2 regions of the Terrabacter sp. 01T434 genome follow, and region 2 is predicted to be linked to the other one. Evidence: predicted binding sites of a transcription regulator. Region 2 holds the regulator's gene; the other holds the start of a gene.

Region 1 (3,403 bases), on a different contig from region 2:
GAGAGGGCCTTGACGGCGTCGTTCATGCCGACGATCCGCTTGTGCAGCTCGTCCTCCATGTGGAGCAGGCGGCTGCTCTCCTCCTCGGTCAGCTTGAACACCGGGATGCCGGTGCTGGCCGCGAGGACCTCGGCGATGAGCTCCTCGTCGACCTCGGCCACGATGTCCATGTCGCCCGACTTCCACTGGGCCTCACGGGCGGCCTTCTCCTGGCGCAGGCGCTTCTCGTCGTCGCGGACGCGGGCCGCGCGCTCGAAGTCCTGGCCGTCGATGGCGGACTCCTTCTCGCGCACGAGCGCGGCGATCTTCTCGTCGAACTCGCGCAGGTCCGGCGGGGCCGTCATCCGGCGGATGCGCAGTCGCGCGCCGGCCTCGTCGATGAGGTCGATCGCCTTGTCGGGCAGGAAGCGGTCGTTGACGTAGCGGTCGGCCATGTTGGCCGCCGCGACGAGCGCCGAGTCGGTGATCGTCACGCGGTGGTGGGCCTCGTAGCGGTCACGCAGCCCCTTGAGGATCTCGATCGTGTGCGGGAGCGTCGGCTCCATCACCTGGATCGGCTGGAAGCGCCGCTCGAGGGCGGAGTCCTTCTCGATGTGCTTGCGGTACTCGTCGAGCGTCGTCGCGCCGATCGTCTGCAGCTCACCACGGGCGAGCATCGGCTTGAGGATCGACGCGGCGTCGATGGCGCCCTCGGCGGCACCCGCACCGACGAGCGTGTGGATCTCGTCGATGAAGATGATGATGTCGCCGCGGGTGCGGATCTCCTTGAGGACCTTCTTCAGCCGCTCCTCGAAGTCGCCGCGGTAGCGGCTGCCGGCCACGAGCGAGCCGAGGTCGAGGGTGTAGAGCTGCTTGTCCTTGAGCGTCTCGGGCACCTCGCCCTTGACGATGTCCTGGGCGAGGCCCTCGACGACGGCGGTCTTGCCGACGCCGGGCTCGCCGATGAGGACGGGGTTGTTCTTCGTGCGGCGGGACAGCACCTGCATGACCCGCTCGATCTCTTTCTCACGTCCGATGACCGGGTCGAGCTTGCCCTCGCGGGCAGCCTGCGTGAGGTTGCGACCGAACTGGTCGAGCACGAGGGAGCCCGCGGGCGTGCCCTCGGTCTGGCCAGGGCCGACGCCGGCGCCGGCCTTCTCGCCGCTCTGGCCACCCTGGTAGCCCGAGAGCAGCTGGATGACCTGCTGGCGGACCTTGTTCAGCTCCGCGCCGAGCTTGACGAGGACCTGGGCGGCGACGCCCTCACCCTCGCGGATCAGGCCGAGCAGGATGTGCTCGGTGCCGATGTAGCTGTGGCCGAGCTGGAGTGCCTCGCGCAACGAGTACTCGAGAACCTTCTTCGCGCGCGGCGTGAAGGGGATGTGGCCGGTCGGGGCCTGCTGCCCCTGGCCGATGATCTCCTGGACCTGGGCCCGGACCGCTTCGAGCGAGATGTCGAGCGATTCGAGGGCCTTCGCGGCGACGCCTTCGCCTTCGTGGATCAGACCCAGGAGGATGTGCTCGGTCCCGATGTAGTTGTGGTTGAGCAGGCGTGCTTCCTCCTGCGCGAGGACAACCACCCTTCGGGCCCTGTCGGTGAACCGTTCGAACATGTTCTTCTCCTGACTGATCGAGAGACATCTCGATGCTATCCGTGCCCGCTGTGGACGAGCACACCCCGACCAACGCGAGGCATGCGTGTCCTGTTCCCCATCCTGAGCGTGATCGGCTCAGGTTCCGCCTCTGTTCGCCGTGAGCGGACAGACAGCTCTTGCCCGTCGTTCTTTTGCGTATGCCGTGACGTACCCGCCGCGCATCCGCCGCCACCGCGCGGCCCCCTCCTGCCGGCTTCTCAGCCGGGGCGGAGTTGTGGTGGTGGTGGGGCCGGTTTCGGTGGTGGTTTCTCCGCCGGGGCGGAGTTGTGGTGGTGGTGGGGCCGGTTTCGGTGGTGGTTTCTCCGCCGGGGCGGAGTTGTGGTGGTGGTGGGGCCGGTTTCGGTGGTGGTTTCTCCGCCGGGGCGGAGTTGCTGCGGTCGCGTGCCCCGGGCCGGACCCGGGACCGCTAGGCCGGAAGCGCGACGTCGCCCGGCCGGCTCGGGAAGTGGCGCCGCCACTCGTCCGTGAGCGGCGGCACCGTCATGCCCTGTCGTGTCATGGCGCGCACGATGCGGGTGAGCGTCCGCGCCGGAGTGCGATGGATGTCCTTCGAGACCATGACCAGGCGCCTCAGCTCGCAGTCGTCGAGCTGCTCGTCCCGGTCTATGTCGTGGTGCCACTGCTCCTCGGACTCCGCATGATGGCGGCCGTCGTACTCGATGATGAGCCGCCACTCGAGGTACGAGAGGTCATAGCGGCGCAGGAGCCTCCCGCTGTCGTCGTGGACTCGATGATCCACCTCCGGCTCGGGCAGCCCGGCGAGGACGATGAGCAGACGAAGCTTGGTCTCCATCGGCGAGTCGACGCCGGCACGCACCAGCCTGGCCGCTCGCCGGGCGAGTCGCGAGTACGGGCCGCGGTGCTTCTCGGCGAGGGCGACCAGCTCGTCGGGCGTGAAACGCTTCTTCCGCACCAGGGAGTCTCCGAGCGCCACGAGATCGACGAGCCCGAGGACGTGGCTCAGGTCCAAGAAGGTCTGAACCGGTCCGGTGACGGGAAGGCCCATCCACCGAACGACGTGCTGCCGGGCCTTGGGTCGATGGGCGGCGATGCCGAAGCACTGGGCGCGCATCCTCGGATACGTCACGTGGACGTCTGCATGGTCCGGAACCGTGCCGCCCCACAGCTGCGCTGCCGTGTGGTGGGAGAGGTAGCTGCCCGGCTCGGCCAGCAGCAGGGCGGCCTCCGCGAGGAGCCGGTGCGTCACGGGGGTCTCGGCGCTGACGTAGACGCCGCGATACAGCGCGCGATGCGCTCGACGGAAGCGCCAGACGCTCAGCTCATCCTCTCCGCTCGTGGTGCGCAGGAAGGGACGGCCGTTGCCGGGGCTGGCCGCTGGTGTCATGCCGTCACTCTGCGCCACGAGGCATGCCCTCCGCGCCCTCCATCCACAGCCGCCGAAACCGTCGGCGCCGTTTCCCCGCCCGGGCGGAGTTGTGGCGGTCGCCAGCGCGCTCCCGGCCGGGCCTTCTCCGCCCAGGCGGAGTTGTGGTGGTCGAGCCGAGGGACCCGCGAGCGGGAGGGAAACGCGAAGCCCGCCGGCTGGCATACGCCCTTGGTCCGTCGCGGGGCCCCGGTCGCGGGCCGCTACGGCGTGGCGCAGCCCCAACCTCCTCGTCGGGGTGGGGAAGTCGCTCTCACCCTCGCGCGGTGCCACGACCTCTCGGTGGGCCCTCCCCGGCAGACCCCTTCCTCGGCGCGCTCACGCTCCGCGAGCGCTCCCGGGACGCCCGGGCCGAAGGACCCCGCTAGGAGGTGGAGCTCCAGCC
Region 2 (3,403 bases):
CTCGCCGCGGTCGAGCTGTCGGAACCGGTCGAAGACCAGGTCGAGGTCCTGCTCGGCGATGCCGATACCGGTGTCGGTGACCGCCACCGAGTAGCCGCCGTCGCCCCCGGTCAGCCGGAGCGAGATGCCGCCCTGCGCCGTGAACTTCAGGGCGTTCGCGAGCAGGTTGAGCACGATGCGCTCGAACATGTCGACGTCGACGTAGGCGTCGTGGTCGAGCTCGTCGCAGACGACCTCGAACTCCAGACCCGAGTGCTCGATGGCCGGTCGGAAGTTCGCGGCGATCCCGGCCACCAGCTCCTCGATGTCGGCCTCGACCCAGTGCGGCTCGACCGCCCCGGCCTCGGCCCTCGTGAGGTCGAGGATGCGGTCCACGAGACCGGCGAGACGGTCCGTGTTGCGGCGGATCAGCTCGAAGCGCCGGCGCTGCTCGGGGTCCAGCGCGCTGTCGGCGAGGGCGTCCTGCACCGGGCCGGCAATGAGCGTGAGCGGCGTACGCAGCTCATGGCTGACGTTCGCGAAGAAGTCCGACTTGGCGATGTCGAGCTCGGTCAGGACCTCCGTCCGGCGGCGCTCCTCCTCGAGGTGCCGGATGCCGCTCAAGGCCATGGCCACGTGGGAGGCGCACACCTCGGCGTAGCCCTGGAGCGTCGGGTCCCACGGCTGGCGGGGGTTCTCGGTCAGCAGCAGGTGCGCGATGGGTTCGACGGCGCCCGGCTCCACGACGGGCACGACGTGGACCGTGCGACCCTCGTCGTCGACGGCGGCAGGCGCCGGTTGGCCCGGCGCGGCCCACCGGAGGTCGCTCTCGAGGTGGTCGTGGTTGTCGGAGCGCAGCACGTCGAGGCAGCGGCCACGCACGTCCTCCGCATCCTCGGCGTCGGCCAAGGTGGCGAGGAGTCGGGCGGACACGTCGGCCCGGCGCTCGGCCAGCACCTTGGCCGACGTCTCGGTGGCGACATTGAGGATGCCGGTGACCGCGCCGGTGCCGTCGTGGACGGCGCCGTAGGACCACGTGAAGTAGGCCTCCTCGAGGTAGCCGTTGCGGTCGACGACGAGCAGCTCGTCCTCGACCCACGTCGCCGGCCCACCATTCGCGACGCCCGCGAGCATGGGTCCGATGACGTCCCAGACCTCGGGCCAGACCTCGCGTACGGGACAGCCCCACGCCTGAGGGTGCTTGCTCGAACCGAGCAGGGCACGGTAGCCGTCGTTGTAGAGCATGAGCAGGTCCGGCCCCCAGCAGATGAGCATGGGGAAGCGCGAGGACAGGCAGACGTCGAGGAGGAACGTCAGGTCGGATGACCAGCTCTCGACCGGGCCGAACGGCGTCGACGACCAGTCGGTCCGGTGGAACAGGTCGAGCATCTCACCCTGACGGGCGGTGGGCCGGCCGACGTCTTGGGCGGCCGTCGTGGGGGCGCCGGAAAGGTCGCCCTCCGGGTGCTGCGGGGTCACACGACCTCCGGGAGTGGGATCATGCCTCCGGCGGCTTTCCGTCGTCGCGCGCCCCGTCTGCTCGAGGCGTGCACAGTCTGACACACGGGCCAGGTCCTGAGCGGCGTGAATCTAGCGCTCGGGGCGCCACACGACGAGGGCCTGCGACGACGGGGCGCGTGGTGGTCGCTGGCCCGGGCGCACGGTGACCACCTCGCCGCGTGGACCGACCGCGAAGACGCGTGCATTCGATGACAGCGCGGCCTGCGCGGCCGACAGCTCGGACGCGAGCTCATCGACGCGGGACTGGAGGGCCGCGACGTGGTTCTCGAGGGCCATGATGCGCTGGATCCCGGCGAGCGACACTCCCTCTTGGGACAGCCGCTGCACCTCACGGAGCAGCTGGACGTCGCGCGTGCTGTAGCGCCGCCCGCCCCCACGGGTGCGCGACGGGGAGACGAGGCCGAGCCGGTCGTACTGCCGCAGCGTCTGCGCGTGCATGCCGGCCAGCTCGGCCGCCACCGAGATGACGAAGACGGGTGCGTCGTCGTCGTGCCCACCGGGGCGGGCGCTTCTGCGGGCCATCGTCGCCACCTTCTCTCTCGTCAGCTCCTCGTCAGCCCCACATCAGGCCCGGGCGCGCTCGAACAGGTCGGCCCTCGGGTCGTGGCCGACCTCGGCCTCGGCCATCTTCTCCACGGCGTCGCGGGCCTCGTCGGTCAGGCGTTGGGGCACCACGACCTGCACCTTGGCGAGGAGGTCACCGACGTGGTCACCCCGCTTGACGCCACGTCCCTTGAGCCGCAGGACCCTGCCGCTCGGCGTGCCCGGCGCGACCTTGACCTTGACCGTGCTGCCGTCGAGCGTGGGGACGGCAACGGTCGCCCCGAGGGCGGCCTCCGCGAACGTGACCGGGAGGTCCAGGGTGAGGTTGTCACCCTCCCGGCCGAAGACGGGGTGCTTGTCGACCGCCACGGTGAGGATGAGGTCGCCGGGCGCAGCACCAGGATCGCCCTGACGGCCCTTGCCGCGCAGACGGATCCGCTGACCGTCCTTGACCCCGGGAGGGATGCGGGCGTTGATGCGCCCGAGGTCGGGTGAGCTGAGCGCGACCGTGGAGCCCTCGACCGCGTCGCGGAAGCCGATGCGCGTGCTCGCCTGGACGTCGGCCCCGGGCCGGGGGCCTGCGGGCGCGCCGTAGCCGCCGTAGCCCGCACCGGGAGCGCCGCCCCCGAACATCTGGCCGAGGATGTCCTCGAGGTTGGGCTGCGCACCGCCACCGGTGTTGAACCGGACCCGTTCTCCGCCGGGCCCTCCCGGACCGCCGGGACCGCCGAACGCGGAGAAGATGTCCTCGAAACCTGCGCCAGGACCGCCCGGACCGCCCGCCGTGAAGCGCGCCCCGCCGTGCGACATGGCACGGATCGCGTCGTACTCGCGGCGCTTCTCGGGGTCGCTGAGGACGGCATACGCCTCCCCGACCTCCTTGAAGCGCTCCTCGGCCTTGGGGTCCCCGACGTTGTGGTCGGGGTGCATGGTGCGGGCGACCTTGCGGTAGGTCTTCTTGATCGTCGCGGCGTCGGCGTCCTGGGGCACGCCGAGGATCGCGTAGAAGTCCTTCTCGAACCAGTCCTGACTAGCCATGGCGCACCTCCTCCTTCACGGTGACTCTCACGCTGCTCCCATCATCGGGTATGCCGCCGGGCTGCGCAGGCAGCCCGGCGGCGGACGTCTCAGGCAGGGTCGGCCACCGACACCCGCGCGGCCCGGACGAGCCGGTCGCCGATGCGGTAGCCCGGCTGGAGCACCTGCACGACGGTCGTTCCCGTCGCGCCCTCGGGGAGCTCCGCCTCGACGTGCATGAGGGCCTCGTGCACGTTGGGGTCGAACTCCTGCCCCGCCTCGCCCAGGCGCTCGACGCCGTAGCGGCCGAGGGTGGCCTCGAGCTTCTCGGCGATGGACGCGA

The links. Region 2 encodes HspR, which represses chaperone genes until heat shock. Its sites were predicted from a motif close to AAGTTGAGTCNNNNNGACTCAACTT; they were not measured.
Region 1: the regulator HspR is predicted to act here: its motif matches at 1,692-1,716, upstream of AC1DIW_RS13165 (ATP-dependent Clp protease ATP-binding subunit).

The regions. Positions count from the first base shown of each region.
Region 1 is NZ_JBFTPP010000005.1:413,452-416,854, reverse strand. Features, by position in the region: gene AC1DIW_RS13165 (ATP-dependent Clp protease ATP-binding subunit) at 1-1,592, opposite strand, end outside; gene AC1DIW_RS13160 (hypothetical protein) at 2,041-2,979, opposite strand; gene AC1DIW_RS13155 (hypothetical protein) at 3,383-3,403, opposite strand, start outside.
Region 2 is NZ_JBFTPP010000003.1:47,031-50,433, forward strand. Features, by position in the region: gene AC1DIW_RS07685 (ATP-binding protein) at 1-1,458, opposite strand, end outside; gene AC1DIW_RS07690 (heat shock protein transcriptional repressor HspR) at 1,570-2,022, opposite strand; gene AC1DIW_RS07695 (DnaJ C-terminal domain-containing protein) at 2,065-3,081, opposite strand; gene AC1DIW_RS07700 (nucleotide exchange factor GrpE) at 3,171-3,403, opposite strand, start outside.